4 regions of the Anaerosinus sp. genome follow, and region 2 is predicted to be linked to each of the others. Evidence: riboswitches for the same ligand, from Rfam matches in the RefSeq annotation. Region 2 holds a riboswitch; each other region holds the start of a gene.
What was found. Region 2 has a riboswitch for cobalamin ahead of ACWZFG_RS00775 (TonB-dependent receptor). Riboswitches for the same ligand answer to the same signal wherever they lie in the genome.
Positions count from the first base shown of each region.

Region 1: it holds a riboswitch for cobalamin, as region 2 does, so the genes downstream of both, ACWZFG_RS02405 (TonB-dependent receptor plug domain-containing protein) here and ACWZFG_RS00775 (TonB-dependent receptor) in region 2, are expected to answer to the same signal.
Region 3: it holds a riboswitch for cobalamin, as region 2 does, so the genes downstream of both, ACWZFG_RS02275 (TonB-dependent receptor plug domain-containing protein) here and ACWZFG_RS00775 (TonB-dependent receptor) in region 2, are expected to answer to the same signal.
Region 4: it holds a riboswitch for cobalamin, as region 2 does, so the genes downstream of both, ACWZFG_RS02225 (methylmalonyl-CoA mutase family protein) here and ACWZFG_RS00775 (TonB-dependent receptor) in region 2, are expected to answer to the same signal.

Region 1 covers NZ_CBDNNH010000003.1:66,352-70,539, forward strand. The annotation lists gene ACWZFG_RS02400 (nitrogenase component 1) at 1-1,266, shown strand, start outside; cobalamin riboswitch at 1,340-1,516, shown strand; gene ACWZFG_RS02405 (TonB-dependent receptor plug domain-containing protein) at 1,689-3,581, shown strand; gene ACWZFG_RS02410 (ABC transporter substrate-binding protein) at 3,642-4,188, shown strand, end outside.
Region 2 covers NZ_CBDNNH010000002.1:96,963-101,150, forward strand. The annotation lists gene ACWZFG_RS00765 (hypothetical protein) at 1-494, shown strand, start outside; gene ACWZFG_RS00770 (hypothetical protein) at 580-1,101, shown strand; cobalamin riboswitch at 1,283-1,461, shown strand; cobalamin riboswitch at 1,667-1,845, shown strand; gene ACWZFG_RS00775 (TonB-dependent receptor) at 1,959-4,188, shown strand, end outside.
Region 3 covers NZ_CBDNNH010000003.1:22,984-27,171, forward strand. The annotation lists gene ACWZFG_RS02265 (ABC transporter ATP-binding protein) at 1-811, shown strand, start outside; gene ACWZFG_RS02270 (radical SAM protein) at 789-1,832, shown strand; cobalamin riboswitch at 1,907-2,083, shown strand; gene ACWZFG_RS02275 (TonB-dependent receptor plug domain-containing protein) at 2,214-4,136, shown strand.
Region 4 covers NZ_CBDNNH010000003.1:10,919-15,106, forward strand. The annotation lists gene ACWZFG_RS02210 (NUDIX hydrolase) at 1-73, opposite strand, end outside; gene ACWZFG_RS02215 (ferritin family protein) at 249-437, opposite strand; gene ACWZFG_RS02220 (SLC13 family permease) at 1,071-1,388, shown strand; cobalamin riboswitch at 1,513-1,690, shown strand; gene ACWZFG_RS02225 (methylmalonyl-CoA mutase family protein) at 2,036-4,188, shown strand, end outside.

The DNA of each region.
Region 1 (4,188 bases), on a different contig from region 2:
TGTAAAAGTCGTTGTGAAATGGCGGGCGCAGCCTCATTTTTTTTAAGTCTAAAAGATTGTGTGATTTTGATAAACGGGCCTCGTTGGTGTGCAACGATTGCCGAACGCGAGATGGCAAGAGTCGAGAAAAAATATGAGCGAAGAATCTTTTGTAGTGAAGTAAAGGAAATCGATTTGTTGTACGGCGCAGATGATGCGCTTTTGCTGGCGTTAGAAGAAGTAAAAAAAGAATGTAATCCTAAAATGATTGCAGTCATCAACAGTTGCTCAGTCAGCTTAATCGGTGATGACATTCAGGGGATTTGTCATAGAGCTAATTTAGCTTGTGAGATTATTGCGGTTGATGCAGGCGGACTTAAGGGAGAATTTTGGGAAGGGTATCAGGAAGCATTAGATAAAATTCTTGACTTAGTTACTGCAAAGGTAAAAGTTAAAAAAGAAGTTGTGCGGAAAAATCGCGTAAATCTTTTTGGCTGGTGCAATAACTATCCCAATTGGCAAGGGGATTTAGCTGAAATCAAGCGAATGCTTATATCCTCTGGGATTGAAGTTGGTGTTTGCCTTGGTGCAGATGAAACTTCTCTAGCTGAGATGATGCAATTGCCATTGGCTGCTTGCAATATTGTTTTAGCTCCGGAACTTGGAGTTGAAGCGGCAAAACGGTTAGCAGAAGAATGGGGGCAAGATTACCTTATTGCGCCTACACCTTATGGAATGCAATGTTCCATTGCCTGGTTAAATCGGATTGCAGAAAAATTACAGATCAATATCTGCACAGAAAAACTAGAAACAGAAATCGACATCAATCAAGAAAAGCTGGATCAAGCAATTTTTCAGCTCAAAGCGGATTGTAAAAACTTTGGCTTTGGCGACGTATATTTAACGCTTCCTTACGGAGTTGCTTATGGAATCGTAGCAGCACTAAAAACAGAGTTTCCTGAATTTAATGATATTTATCTCAAAATAGAAGGCCCGAATAAAGCAGAATATCCAATGATTCAAGGCGTACGCGCCTGGCAGGTGCAACCAAGTGCTGTATCTGTTGAAGAAGCAGGTATTTCGCTTGTCCTTGGAGATTGGCAAACGAGATTGGAAGTTGGGCAATACGATCGGATGATTTTTAAAAATTTTCTTATGCCAATGCAAGGTGTTCCTGTTGCAGAACGTCCCTATGCAGGTGTTTTGGGATGGAAGCACTTTATGGCGGAAGTGATAGAAGTGTTTCATATGATTGCTTACTTACATCCGGCAAAAGTTGGAAAATAAAAAACATTAAAAAATCTTGACTGTATGACCACTATATAGTGTATGGTGGAAAACGATGCAATCATTTCGACAAATTCATATTGAGAAGATAGGTGCCGAAAGGCTTAATAGGGAAATCGGTGAAAAACCGGTACGGTCCCGCCGCTGTAATGGGGAGTAACTCCACAAAGATGTCACTGGATATATTCTGGGAAGGCGTGGGGAAGCGATGATACAGAGTCAGAAGAACTGCCTAGATTCATTTTGCCATGAAATCCTACGAGTGATAGGAAGGTGAAAGATACTGTAACTATACAATGCTGTATGCATTTGTAGGTATAGATATGGAATTTAACGCCTTTTTGCTTTTGCGAAAAGGCTTTTTCACGTAATAGCATGGTTTTTCGTTGAAGTGAAATGAAATTGAGGAGAGGTCAAAATACGTGAAACGAAAATTTTCAAAATCAAAAAAACTGGCAGCGATACTTATGCCAACAATTGCTTTAGCGACAAGCTTTATTTATGCTAATACAGCCTTTGCTGAAGAAAATTCCCAAGAAGCGATAGCTTCATATTTCTTTGATGAAGTTGTTGTAACTGCAACAAGAACACCTGTGAATGAATTTAAGGTCAATGCGAATATCAATGTAATTACAAGTGAAGATATTGCTAAAAATCATTATACGGATTTGTCGGAAGCGTTGCGTTCCATTCCTGGCGTTACAATCGCCAATTATAGTTTAGCTGGCTATGATAATAGCAATGGGTTAAAAATTAATGGCGCAGATGAAATTGTTGTATTAATTGATGGGGTTAAAATGAATGCAGCGGGCAATAAATTTTCGGCTACGATGTTTAAAAACTTAGATAATGTAGAGCGTATTGAAGTTTTGAAAGGCTCTGCATCAACATTATACGGCTCTGATGCAAAAGGTGGTGTTATCAATATCATCACGAAGAAGATCAACCACAATCAATCGAAAATAAAAATCACTGGCGGCAGTTATGCTACGGAAAACTATTTATTTAGCACAGAGGGGCACGATGAAGATTGGTCATGGAGAATTTCGCGCCAGAAAGATCTGCTTGGCGATTTTAAAGATGGTAGAGGTGTGACGACGCCAGCGCATTTAAATGGAGATACAACGAGTATAAAAATAACAAAAGAGATTGGTGAAAAATCTGATTTGACGTTTACTTATGATGGATATAAAGCGGATGAAGGTTATACAGCGTTGTGGGAAGATGCGTTTAAAAAAGGAAGTATTGATAATTATAATTGGAAATTGATTTATAATACTCAGATTGATGATAAATCGACGAATCAGTTCTCTTATATGAACAGTGTTTTTGATACAGATTACAATAAATATTTCACCAATATAAAAACTTATCGAATTTCTGATCAATATACAAGGCAGTGGGATGAAAATAATACGTTGATTGCAGGCTTTGAGTTTACGCAGGATAAAGTCGTTACTTTTAATAATGTGAAACTTACCAATCGTGCTTTGTATCTACAAGACGAGTGGGGGATAGATGACCGTTGGACGCTGACGAGCGGAATTCGCTATGATAATAACTCCGGTTTTGGCAGTCATACTTCCCCGAGTGTAAACCTTGGTTATATGGCAAGTGATGCAACGAATTTATATGTTGGGTATAGCGAATATTTTATTCCGCCTTCTCCGACCAATTTGTATAGTGCAAAATATGGAAACCCGAACATAAAGCCAGAATCCGGGAATACGCTTGAGTTTGGGATTAATCATCGGATTGATGATACGTTTGTGGCTTCTGCACATATCTTTAAACGTGATTCAGAAGATAGAATTGGCTATATCAGCAAGATCGGTAAATATGCAAATGTGGGTGACGAAAAAGCAGATGGCTGGGACATTCAATTGAAAAAGCAATTTTCTGACGCATTTAGTGGATTTGTTGGTTATACCCATACCAATGTAGACCCGACAGACCAAAGGGCAGAAAATATTGACGGGTATATTCCGAAGGGAGCTTGGAACGTTGGTCTCGATTATAAAGCTGGTAAGTTAGATCTTTCCGTATTAGGGCGCGGGGCAATTGATAGACCAGGGCCGCAAACAGCTGATGCGGTAGATCACTTCTTCCCGGCAAATACCTATTGGGTTTGGGATATTGGAATCAATTATCAAGCAACCGATGATATTAAAGCCTTTATTAAAGTGAATAATGTCTTTGATAAGTTTTATGCTGAGCATTCAAATGCGCGTTATAACTGGAGTACAACTCCGGATGAGCAATGGTGGAGTGCACCGGGCAGAAATGTACTTGTAGGGATGGAATACACTTTTTAAATCATTGATGAACCGAAAGCATTCGGTTCATCCTTCTTGCTAAGGGTGGAATAAAAATAGATGAAAAGATTTAATCGTTGCATAGTGCTTATTTTACTTGTTTTTGCATGTATATTAGGAGGCTGTGGATCGACGCGGGATGATGTGAATACGACGATTCTTAATACAGGTTATGATGTTGTAGATTCTACAGGAACAAAGCTTCATTTTACAAAGAAGCCGGAACGAATTGTCTCATTGACTATCAGTACTGATGAAATCCTATTGGAGTTGGTATCTGAGGATAGAATCGCAGCTTTAACTTATTTAGTTGATGATCCTGGGATATCAAATGCAGTTGAAAAAAGTAAAACGGTCTTAGCTCGTTTGGACGGAAATAGTGCGGAAGCAATTCTGGCACTAAAACCTGACTTAGTTATTGTTGCAGATTTTTTTAAAGTAGAAATGATTGAGACTTTACGTGAGCTAGGAATTCCGGTTTATGTATATAAAACGCAAAAAAATATTCAAGATGTAAAAAATTCCATTGTGGAACTGGCAAATGTTGTAGGAGAACCACAAAATGCTTTACCGCTACTCACGATGATGGATGCAAAATTAGCACAAA
Region 2 (4,188 bases):
ATTTTCGTGATATTTCTATTGTGAATGATAACCATGTGTACTTATTCTTAGGTCATTATGATGCAAGTTATGGAAATTTAGTTGGTGGTGTTTATCATACGACACTGGCAAATTTAACAACGCCAAGTACTTGGACAAAGATTATTGATGTAAATTCTATGGGGTATCTATGGGGAATTCATGCGGATGGTTATCGCTTGTGGTTTGTTAAAGGAACGCCAATTGATGTTTTTGATGGAACGCCAACTACAACAGTTACAGCAAGCAAAGCATTCAGTATTACCGACATGAGCGATTTTGATGGTGGTAATTTGAACTCAGCTTGCTTTATTGCACCAGATGTGGCTGGGGCAGGAAAGCTGAAAGCTGCAGGCGTTTCTGCACCAACAGCATCTAAATCCCTTGCTTCACATATTCGCTTAGCGCGTGAAGCATGTGAATTAGCAGAAAAATGTAAAAAACAAAGAGTGTGTGCGTTTGATATAGAGTGTTGAAAAGTGTTAGGGAAAAGTTAGACCTAGGCTTTTTAGTGTCTAGGTCTAACTTTATATTTAAATGAGAAAGCCAAGAGGAATAGTGATGAAAAAATGGTTTCTAGTGGGTGCTTTTACTCTGTTATGTAACATGTTTTTTTCTGTAGGTTTTGCAATGGAAGAAAATAAAGATTCAGCAATAGATTGGGAAATTAGCGTGAAGGAAAAGCTTACACCAGAGGAGATAGAAGCAATGCGCTGGACAGAGGTATTTCAAAATGAATTGGCGCAATATTTTTTCGAAGTGAAGTCGATTCAACCAGACAGCGCAGATAAAGATCAAGTGCATGTTACTATAAAAGCAATCTATAAGGATAAAGCGGTGATTAAAAAGCTAAATGAACAATATCAAAAAAAAATGGAGGGAGAAGATAGCATAGCTTATAGTGAGATGCAGATGATTTTTCAGCTTCGTAAAAGAATGTATGCAGTGAAAAATTTAAAATTGTATAGCTCCAAAGGAGTGCTTATCGCGGAGCAAACGAAAGCAGTAAGTTTTGTTCCTGTGCCAGTGAAAACTTTTGCAGATACGATGTACGATTTTGTCAGGAAATGTGCACAAAATTAATAGGTATGAAATGACAAAAGAATTAGAAACTTATTGTAAATAAAATGACTATATTGGGGAATGAAAGAAGTATTTTTATAAAAGATAAGATGAATGATAAAAAAATCTACAGATAATGTTGCTAAATAAAAACAAAAGGAGTATACTCTTATTTTGTAAGAAAATGAAAAGTAATACAAAAATGAATAAAGATGGAATGGGTGTCGAAAGACTTAATAGGGAAGTCCGGTGAAAAACCGGTGCGGTCCCGCCGCTGTAACAGGGAGTAAGGCTACATGAATGTCACTGGGAGAAATCTTGGGAAGGCGTAGCCAAGCGATGATCTGGAGCCAGAAGAACTGCCTATTTAACAATCACTGTTAGACCTGCGAGCGATGGGAAGGGGATTTCTGAAATTTGTTGATATGATATTTTTATGTTGATATTGTTTTGGATTCCAAAGTCTTCTGTCTATCGTAGGTGGAAGATTTTTTTATTTTTAAATCCAGAGACATTAAATTAAAACATGATGGTATCAGATAGGGGTTCTAGTAGGATTTAAAATGTGAAATTTTGTCCGTAAAAAATATATAACGAAGAAATGGGTGTCGAAAGACTTAATAGGGAAGTCCGGTGAAAAACCGGTGCGGTCCCGCCGCTGTAACAGGGAGTAAGGCTATATGAATGTCACTGGGAGAAATCTTGGGAAGGCGTAGCCAAGCAATGATCTGGAGCCAGAAGAACTGCCTATTTAACAATCACTGTTAGACCTGCGAGCGATGGGAAGGGGATTATGAAGCATAGGTTTATTTCCTATGCATTCATATCACTTCTGTCAAACATGGCAGAAGTTTTTTTATTGAATTTTATAAGTAGGGATGAGATTGAAGAAGATGGATAGTAAATGGTTATATCAAATCAAAACGAAAAAAAAGCGCCGCTATCAAAATATAGCAGCGTGCGTAGTTTGTACGTTAGCCTTGGGCTTTGCTACACCGGCTGGGGTGGTATGGGCTGATGAAGCAGAGAAAGATATTGAAAAAATATCAAATACAGAGAATGAACTAGACCAGTATACGTTAGATACTGTTACTGTTGAAGCAAAGCGCCCAGATTGGGAGTCAAAATTATCTCCAGGCACAGTAACTGTGATTCGTCCTGACGATTACAAAGGTGAGCAGAAAACATTGCCGGAACTCTTAAAAAAGGTTCCAGGAGTACATGTGCGTGAAGTAAATGGGAAAGGTCAGTATACGACTGTAACAGTTAGAGGTTCAACAGCGGCGCAAGTTGGGGTTTTTCTAGATGGGGTTTTATCAAATTTAGGTGGAGATGCAGCTGTTGATATATCTACAATTCCCGTTGATAATGTTGAGCGGATAGAAGTATATCGTGGTTATATACCAACTCGTTTTGCTGGAACTTTTATGGGTGGTGTTATCAATATAGTAACGAAGAAACCCACCAAGGCAAATATATCGGCAGAAGTTGGCAAATCCTCTTATGGTGGTACAAGGGCAGCTTTGGAAATAACCAATCCATTAGGTAGTGGTAGTTTGCTGATTGGAATTAACCATGATGACAGTGATCAAAAATTTAAATATGAAAATTATGCAGCTGGAAGAAATATATCGGATGCTCAGTTAAGCATAAATTCGTTGCAAGAAGACGTAAATGATTTTAATCCCAAAATGATAGATATGTTAACAAGCGGACGCAAACCGCTTATTTCTATGAGTGATACAGATAAAGATTACTACAAAGCCAATCCTGATGCGTGGGTAGAATTTATTAGAAACACAGGTGACAATAGCTTAAGTCATGCGATAGAAGATAATGCAAGAAATGTAGCACAAAAGTCTGATATGAGTACTTTTAGGCAAACGATGATTGACATGGGCATCAAAGATAAATATATTGCTGAGGGATATCCTGAAACTGGATGGACGAATTGGTGGGATTATGCCGGTGAGGACTGGAATCACCATGGTAGTGAAACAGGGATTATAAATGATAATGTAAAGAATCAAATTATTGATACATATGTGCAAAATACAACGCCTAAAATTATTGATGAATGGACAACTATTGTTGATCCGGATAAAAGTACGTCATTAGCAAGTTCGAAAGAAGACTTAGAAGCGGCGAAAAAGAAACTTAAGGCATTGCAGGATAAAGAAAGATACCGCAGATATAACGATTATAAAAAAGATAGCGCTATTATCAAATGGCAGGACGATAACTTTGTGATTAAAGGAAGCTGGAACAAACTGCAAAGACATTTACCTGATAGTTTATGGGGAGATAGTGTTAACGATGCAGCCACGAATGCATTAGTAGATACAAAAGATATTTTTTATGCGTCAAGTCGTAAACAGGATCTTGAGAATAGTGAAATCCTTTTACAAAATAGGGCGCAATATAAAAAGTTGGAATGGGGCTGGATGATCGACTATCTTCATCAAGATAAAAAATATAAGACGGAACATATGTTAGATTATCCTAATAACTTTAGGTGGAATAATATTCCGCTAAGAGAGTGGAGTCATTATCAATCTGATAAATATAATGTACAGCTTGATGGAAATTATCAAATTAATGATAACCAGATGTTAGAATATCAGTTTAACTTTTCTCATGAAAAGTTAAACATTAAAGGTTCGTTATTAGATAAAGTTCTTGGTGATGATGTTATAGGAAATATATTAGGACAAACTCGTAACAGATATGAGCAAGATTTATTTAATGTGCAGATACAAGATGCGATTACATTGGATAAAGAAGGTACATTCATATTGACTCCAAGTATTCGTTATAATCAATCAAAAATTACTGGGTTTAGTGATGGAAAACGTTTTCCGGTAAATCAAAGTAATAAATTTCATTGGTTACATCAAGAAGATAGTCAGACGGATGGCAAATCTACTTGGCAATTAGCGTTGAAAAAAGATTTTAATGATAGCTTTAGTCTTCGCATGACAGGTGGTACTTATTATAGACTGCTTAATATGTATGAAATTGCCGGTGATGGTGCTGGAATTTTGCCGGCGTCACGAGATGGAAGTAGTTCAATTTTTCCATTGCCGGAAGAAGGAAAGCAGTTTGATA
Region 3 (4,188 bases), on a different contig from region 2:
ATTATTAGCAAAGGTTCTTACACAAGAAACGGATTTGATTTTTCTTGATGAGCCTACGGCTAGTCTCGATTTAACGTATCAAGAAGAGATTTTTCGTCAGTGCAAAGAGCTTTGTCGTCAGGGAAAAACTATTTTGATTGTTGTTCATGACATTCGCTTGGCGGCAAAATTTTGTTCTCGATTAATTTTACTGAATAAAGGTAACGTTTTAGCGGATGGATTACCAGAAGAAGTAATCACTACTGGTAATTTACATCAAGCGTATCAGATGAATGCAGCAGTGTTTAATAATTATGTATCGGGATTGCTTGATATCTATACTTATCATAAAGAGAACAGAAATGATAGCAAGCAACGGATTCACATTATTAGTGGAGGCGGGATTGCTTCGGATTTAATAAGAAAGTTATATGAACAGCACTATAAGATTAGTACGGGGGTATTATCAACTGGAGATGGAGACGCAATTGTAGCGTCTGCATTTAATGCAAAGGTGATTTATAAGGAAGCTTTTGCTCCTATCGATGAATCAAATAGTGAGGAAAATCGCGTGTTAATTGGTCATGCAACCTTTACAGTACTTTGTAATATTGCCTATGGAATAAATAATTTAATGAACTTAAAAGATGCATTTATTGCAAAACAATTGATTGTTTTGGAGGATACACCGATTGAAGAACGTGATTATACAAATGGGGAAGCAAAACGCTTATACGATGTATTAATACGGCAATCACAAGTAAAAGTAATGACAACAAATGAATTTATGCATTTAATGGAGCAGAAAAATGGGGTTTTTAAATCAATTTGAAACATCGACAAAGATGCTATTACTTAGTTTAACCGGTACTTGTAATTTATCATGTAAGTATTGCTATGCAAATGAACATGCTGCTGATTTTATGTCAGTTGAGACAGCGATTCAAGCAGTAGATATTGCTGCAAGAAGTAAGGAGAAGTTTATCCTTCAATTTAGTGGTGGAGAACCGCTGCTGAATTTTCCAGTCATTCAAGCGGTGATTGAATATGTTCAGGAAAATAAAATTCCTGCATTAATGCAGGTGCAAACAAATGGAACGTTAATTACTGAGAAAATCGCGAAAATCTTAAAAAAAGGAAAAGTTGCAATTGGCGTTAGCATAGATGGGAGAACACAGGAAAATGATAGGCAGAGATGTTTTCCAAATGGTAGTGGATGTATGCAGGCGATTTTAAATGGAATTGAAATTTTGAAACATCATTCTATCCAAATCGGTGTGACTTGTGTTGTGACAGCTCAAAATGTAAATAAATTAACAGGGATTGTAGAGCTTGCCTATTACCTTGGAAATGTAAGGCGAATTGGGTTTGATTTACTAAGAGGACAAGGACGCGGTGCAGAGATAAAAGCGGCAGAACCTCAAGACGTAAAAGCTGGATTAGAGAAAGCGTTTACCTTAGCTGAAAAGCTTGAAGAACTAACAGGACGTAAAATATTGTTTGCGCAGTTAGAGCGCGTGGAAAAATTAAAAAAAGGCAGCTTAACGACCTTTGCGCATTGCCATGCGATGAATGGTGCTGCAATTTATGTTGATGCAACTGGAGATATCTATGCTTGTGCTTCATTGGTTGGTAATCCTGACTTTTATATTGGAAATATTAAAACGGGTGTGGATAGACAAAAACAAGCCAAGGTTGCAGAGTTAATAAAAAATAGTTTGCATTTTTGCTTAGAGTGCAATGATTTTTCGTTGTGTGGCGGGGGTTGTTTTGCTAGATGGTATGGTAGCAAAACAAAAATGGCATATCCTTCGGAATGTAGTTTGAAGCGGACAGCAATTCATTGTAGTTAATTGGAGAAAAATATAAATTTATGCTTTTAAAAGCTTGACTATATAGCCACTATATAGTTTATGATGAAAAACGAATTTCATAATCGCGCAATAGGTGCCAAAAGGGCTTAATAGGGAAATCGGTGTAAATCCGGTACGGTCCCGCCGCTGTAAAGAGGAGCAACTCCAAATATGTCACTGAGAGAAATCTTGGGAAGGCTGGAGAAGTGATGAATCTGAGTCAGAAGAACTGCCGTTGCATGATCATACCGTTAGACCTGCGAGCGACAGGGATGGGAGATATACAGTGAATACTGTTTATTTTGCATGAAAACTCTGTACGCAAATCGCGTGACAGAGTTTTTTATTATTTTCTATTAATTATTTTTGGAGGAATCTACAATGAAAAGGGATTTTTTACGAAAAAGAACAATTTTAGCCGCGATTGCTTGTACTACATTTGTTTCGTTAGCATTGCCAAGTGTAGAAGCCGCTACCTTAGATGAATATACGCTAGACAATGTTGTTGTTACAGCATCTAAAATGGAACAGAGTGCTTTTAAAGCACCTGCAAATATCAATGTTGTTACGCGTGAAATGTTAGAAAAAAATCATTATGCAAACTTAACGGATGTGCTTAGAGATGTTCCAGGTGTTACTATTCAAAACTATGGAAACGGTGGCGGAAATTATACTTCAAACAGTATTTATATTAATGGAACAAAAAATATTGTAGTTCTTATTGATGGAATGAGAGTAAATACAAATGGTAGTACTTTCTCAAAATTTAATGCTTCAGAAGTAGTAGATATGGATACCATTGAACGAATTGAAATATTAAAAGGTTCAGCATCAACACTTTATGGTTCAGATGCCTCTGGCGGTGTAATTAATATTATTACACGCAAAGTCTCTGCAGGTGATAATAAAACTTCCTTAGAAATTACAGGTGGCAGTTTTGGTAAGGAACAATATAGTTTTTTGAATACGGGAAGAACGGATGACAATGTTTATTGGATGCTTGCTGCGCAAAAAGATATTAGTGGTGATTTTAAGGATGGGCGCAGCAATACAATTCAAAATGAAGTAAATGCAAACGATTTTAATTTTAAAATCGGCAAAGATTTTGATGAAGATACTTCGCTAGTATTTACTTACGAATCTTATCAATCGGATTATTTACGCCCGAAAAATGGCGGTCTTCATGAAACGAAAATTAGTGAAGGTGAAAAAGACCAAAAGAGATTGAGTATTTTATCCACAAATCGTATTTCTGAAAAAGCAGTAAATCAGATTTCGTTATATCAAAATAAAAACTATCTTAACGATAACTATAATGATCCAATGAACGTATGGTTAATGGATTTAGAGACTTCTGGGATCAGTGACCAGGTAACTTATACAACAGAGAATCACACCTTAGTAGGCGGCTTTGATTTTTATCAAGATAAGATCAAGAATTATTCTAGTACAAGTTATGGTTATACAGATGCTTGGCGAGATCGAACGATTACAAATCGTGCCTTTTATTTGCAAGATGCTTGGCATATGAATAATGAATGGACATTAACGACGGGGATTCGGACAGACAATCATTCCGTATATGGACACCACAATACGCCAAGTGTTGTATTAGGTTATGAAGCGAGTGACAATACAAATTACTATATGAGTTATAAGGAATTCTTTATATCGCCAAATCAATATCAGTTATATTCCTCTTACGGAAGTTTAAATTTAGAACCGGAAACAGGAAAAACAATAGAATTTGGTGTGAATCACAAATTTGATAAAACCTTCACGGGTAGTTTCAATATATTTAAGCGAGAAGCAGAAAATATGATCGGATTTAATTCGGACACCTATAAATATTACAATGTTGGGGAAGAAAGTGCCCGTGGCTGGGATGTTCAGTTAACAAAGCAATTTAATGATAATTTTAGTGCCAATGTAGGCTATACGCATTTGTATATTGATCCGGAAAATGCATCTTCAAATCCAAATCGGAATGGATATTTACCGCGCGGTGCTTGGAACCTCGGGATGAAATACGAAAAGGATCAATTTGATATGCAGCTTAACGGCAGAGGCATTATTGATAGAGAAGGGCGCAAAGGGAAAAATATAGCCGATGAATTTACCTCTTTCTGGATTTGGGATGCAGCAATCAATTATCAATTCGAAGACAATGCAAAAGCGTTTATTCGTGTGAATAATATCTTTGATAAATTCTATACAGATCAATGTTATGATATGGATCCAGATGGTAGTTGGTATTCAGCACCAGGGCGTAACTTCCAAGTTGGAGTTCAATATTCATTCTAATCATCAATTCGCACTTTATGATGAAAGCAATAGGGCTGATAACAGCCCTATT
Region 4 (4,188 bases), on a different contig from region 2:
TCATCGCTTTTTTATCTGAGATTTCTTGTTCGTTTATTGGTAGATAATGATAGAGTTCTTTAAGAAATTGCACAGCTAAACCTCTTTTCTTTGTAGATGAATATCATTGTAGCATGTTCGTACTGAAACGACAAATGATAAACAAAGATATCTCAGTAAGAGCGCTAGCTCTTACCGAGACCCATAGTCCCGCCGTATAAAAATACGCCCTAAGAGAATAAACTCTCGGGCGTATTTTGCTATGCTTTTTAATTAAATTTTTTTAGCATATCAATAAGTTGCGTTGCGTGAAGCATTTCTGCTTCTGCAAAATGTGCAAACATTTTTGCAGCTTCTGGGTCATCAAATGCATGTGCAAATCGTTGGTAGTTTCTAACTTCCTCTTGCTTTTGACAAAGTGTTTGCTCCATTGTTTTTTTGATATCAATATGACTCAATCAAATCACCTCCTATAGATAGTTATAACCATCTATAAAAGCAATATTTATAAATAGAGTTCTTAATTCAGATGGAGTTTTAACTCCATCTGAATTTTATAAATCGTTATCCAGGGATTTAATCGCTCGCCTGTGCTCAATGGATATAACTCCCGCTTGTAGAAGATGGGAGTCTTAGAGCAGGTTAATTATCGGATAAAGGATGAAGAACCTAAAAATGATTGTTTCCAATTTATTCTTCTTTTCATAAATTATAATAAGGTAGTTTATTTCTGCAAGAAGTACTTATTTGTATACAAAAACAGAGCAGAAGATAATGCAAATCTACGAAAAAGTGAAAAGGGGGAAACTATGAAAAGAAAAATAAAAAAAATCGTCATCAACTTTTTATGTGTGTTACCTCTATGGATCCTTTCCATTTTGACAGCATATGCTTTTCCACCATCATCCACACCACTGTATAATGGGATAGATGCTTTTGGCAATCTCAATGATTAGCAGAGATATGTTTTTTTATGCAATTTTAAAATGATTATTGAGGTGAAAGTAATATGCAACCAGTGACGACAAATCCGTTTTTAAATATAGCAGTCAACATGTCCATTATATTTTTTGTGTTATGGTTTCTTGGCTATGTGTTTCGATTCATTCACACAGAAAATTGGCAATATCGTCGTAAAAGGCTCTGGAAAAAGTGAAAATAAGTTAATGATTGCAATTATGTTAGTTGCCGCGATATTGTCCTCTATTAGTTCTAATAAAGGAACGACTGATGTTATTATTGGCATTTGTTCAGTTGCGAAAATCCCTGTATCTAGGTGGTTGATGCCACTAGCATTTGCTGCTGGGTTTGGTGGGATTATGACGATGATTGGAACGCCACCTAATATTATTGTTACTGGGGCGTTGGAATGGAAAAAGTGGTGCGGGCAAATTCAGATTTTTAAATAACTTTATGTTAGTTTGCATAAAGTTGTTGGTAAAATAAGAATTTTTGTAAAAAAATATATGCAAACACTATTGACATAAATAAATCATAGTGATAAGATAAGCCTTGTTTATGAGAGTAAATAAAATTTCATATATAGAATTAGGTGTCCGAAAGGACTTAATAGGGAAGTTTGGTTAAATGCCAACGCGGTCCCGCCACTGTATTAGGGAGCGAACTCAACAAATGTCACTGGAAAAATTCTGGGAAGACTGAGCGAGCGATGAACTAGAGCCAGGAGAACTGCCTAATTAACAATCACCGTTTGACCTGCGAGCGATGGGAAGGAGATTTATAGATTGCTAAATCTATTTATCTCGACTTATATTTGTCGAGATTTTTTATTTAGTAAATATATATTAACTTTAAATCCTTCTTTGCAATTGTAGGCAAAGAAGGATTTTTTATTTTAGTCAAAAAGTTTTCTCCGCTTCTTAGCTTTGGCGGAGAACATTGCTCATATATTTTATTTTTTATTGTACTGGGCGTATGCCCGATGTTTCCGTTAGGAGACATCCTTTTTCAAACAAGGGAAGGCACTCTTGTCTTCTCTTTTTTAATAAAAACTCTTTAATAAGTTATCAGTGCACTGAGGGAAAGGATTAGGAATATGAAACAAGCAGAAGAAAAAGAGCTACAAGAAACCGAGCTTCCTATGGTTAGCCTTGATGAGTTTGTTGCTCCTGATTATGAGGAGTGGAAACAAGAAGCAATTGCAACGCTAAAAGGTGGCAGTTTCGAGAAAAAATTGTTTACGAAAACCTATGAGGGCATCACTTTAGAGCCAATGTATACGATGGAAATGGCACCGAATCCTGAAGAATTATCAAACTTGCCTGGCATGGAAAATTATATGCGGGGAACACATGAGGGGGGCTATATAACAAAGCCTTGGCTTATTGCGCAACAAATGGATGATGTTATTCCAGCAAAATTAAACAAATTAATTAAACATGAGTTGGAAAAAGGTGCAACTGCCATCAATATTAAACTTGATGCACTTACAAAACAAGGACAAAATGGTGATAAGATTGACAAGCAAATTCAAAAGGGTGGTGTATCAATCAGTACGATTCAAGATATGTACGAAGTTTTTGCTGGATTGGATTTGAGAAAGTATCAATTATATGTCAATTGTGGTGCAAATAATAGCTTGATGATTAGTATGCTCAGTGCAATGTTAAAAGCGAATTCTCAGAAACTTACTGATGTACATGGCTGTATTGGTGCTGATCCAATTGGTGTATTGGTAGCAAAAGGGGAGTTATCTGCATCGTTAGATGATTTATTCGATGAACTTGCAAAAACAGTGAAATGGACAGAAAAAAATGTGCCAGAGTTAAGAACGATTATCTTGGATGGGCAAGTGTATAGCGATGGTGGAGCTAGTGCTGTTCAAGAATTAGGTTATGTTTTGGCTACGGCGATTACTTATATTCGTGAATTACAAAAACGTGGACTAGAGATAAATACAATTGCAAAACAAATGCAATTTACTTTTTCCTTAGGTGCAATGTTCTTTATGGAAATTGCAAAACTTAGAGCAGCAAGACAGTTATGGTCTAAAGTTGTTGAAAGTTTTGGCGGTGATAAAGAAGCACAAAAAATGATTATTCATGCATGTACTGCGAACTTTAATAAAACAGTATATGATCCATATGTAAATATGCTTAGAACAACAACAGAAGCCTTCTCTGCGGTTGTTGGTGGGATTGATAGTTTAGAAGTACAGCCTTTTGATTCAGCGATTCGTTTAGGTGATGAGTTTTCTAGACGTATTGCAAGAAACACGCAGATTATGTTACAAAACGAATGTAATTTATGTCAACCGGTCGATCCGGCAGGTGGATCCTGGTATATCGAGTCTTTAACAAAACAAGTAGCTGAGAAGTCATGGCAAGTAATGCAACAGGTTGAAGTTGACGGTGGCATGATTGCAGCGTTAAAGGCTGGAAAAGTACAAGGCGATGTAAAAGATGTGTTGATGCAGCGCTTCAAAAAATTAGCACAACGTGCAGACCGTGCTGTTGGTGTAAATATGTATGCGAATGTGCTAGAAGAATTGCTAGAGAAAAATGAACTTGATGTAGCTGCGATAAAAGAAACACGGACAAAGCAAATTAACGATTTTGTTAATGATGTTGATGAAAAATTCCGTGATGAAAAATTATTACAGTTAAGACAAAGCATACAAAACAAGTCAGATGATTTCATCAATGTATTAGAAGCTGCATTTAGTGCGGGAGCAACGCTTGAGGATGCAAGAAATATTTTATATGAAAATAGCGATGGTGAAAGCATTGCTTGTATGGTAGAGAAACATCGTTTTACAGAGCAGTTTGAACAGTTACGTGATAAAGCAAAAGCATATGAAGCCGAGCATGGCGAAAAATTAAAAATCTTTTTAGCGAACATGGGGAAAATACCGCAACATAAACCTAGAGCTGACTTTAGTACGGGGTTCTTCGAAGTAGGTGGCTTTGAGGTACTTAAAAATGATGGATTTATGACAACCGATGAGGCTGCCGAGGCAGCGGTAAAATCAGGTGCGTTGGTTGCAATTATCTGTTCAACCGATGATACGTATCCAGAACTTGTTCCACCAGTTGCGAAAAAAATAAAAGCTGAAAAGCCAGAAATGATTGTTATGCTTGCTGGCGCACCAGCACCAGAATATGAAGCATCTTATCGTGAAGCAGGAGTTGAGGAATTTATTCATGTTCGGGCAAATTGCTATAATATCTTGACTTGGCTACAACAACA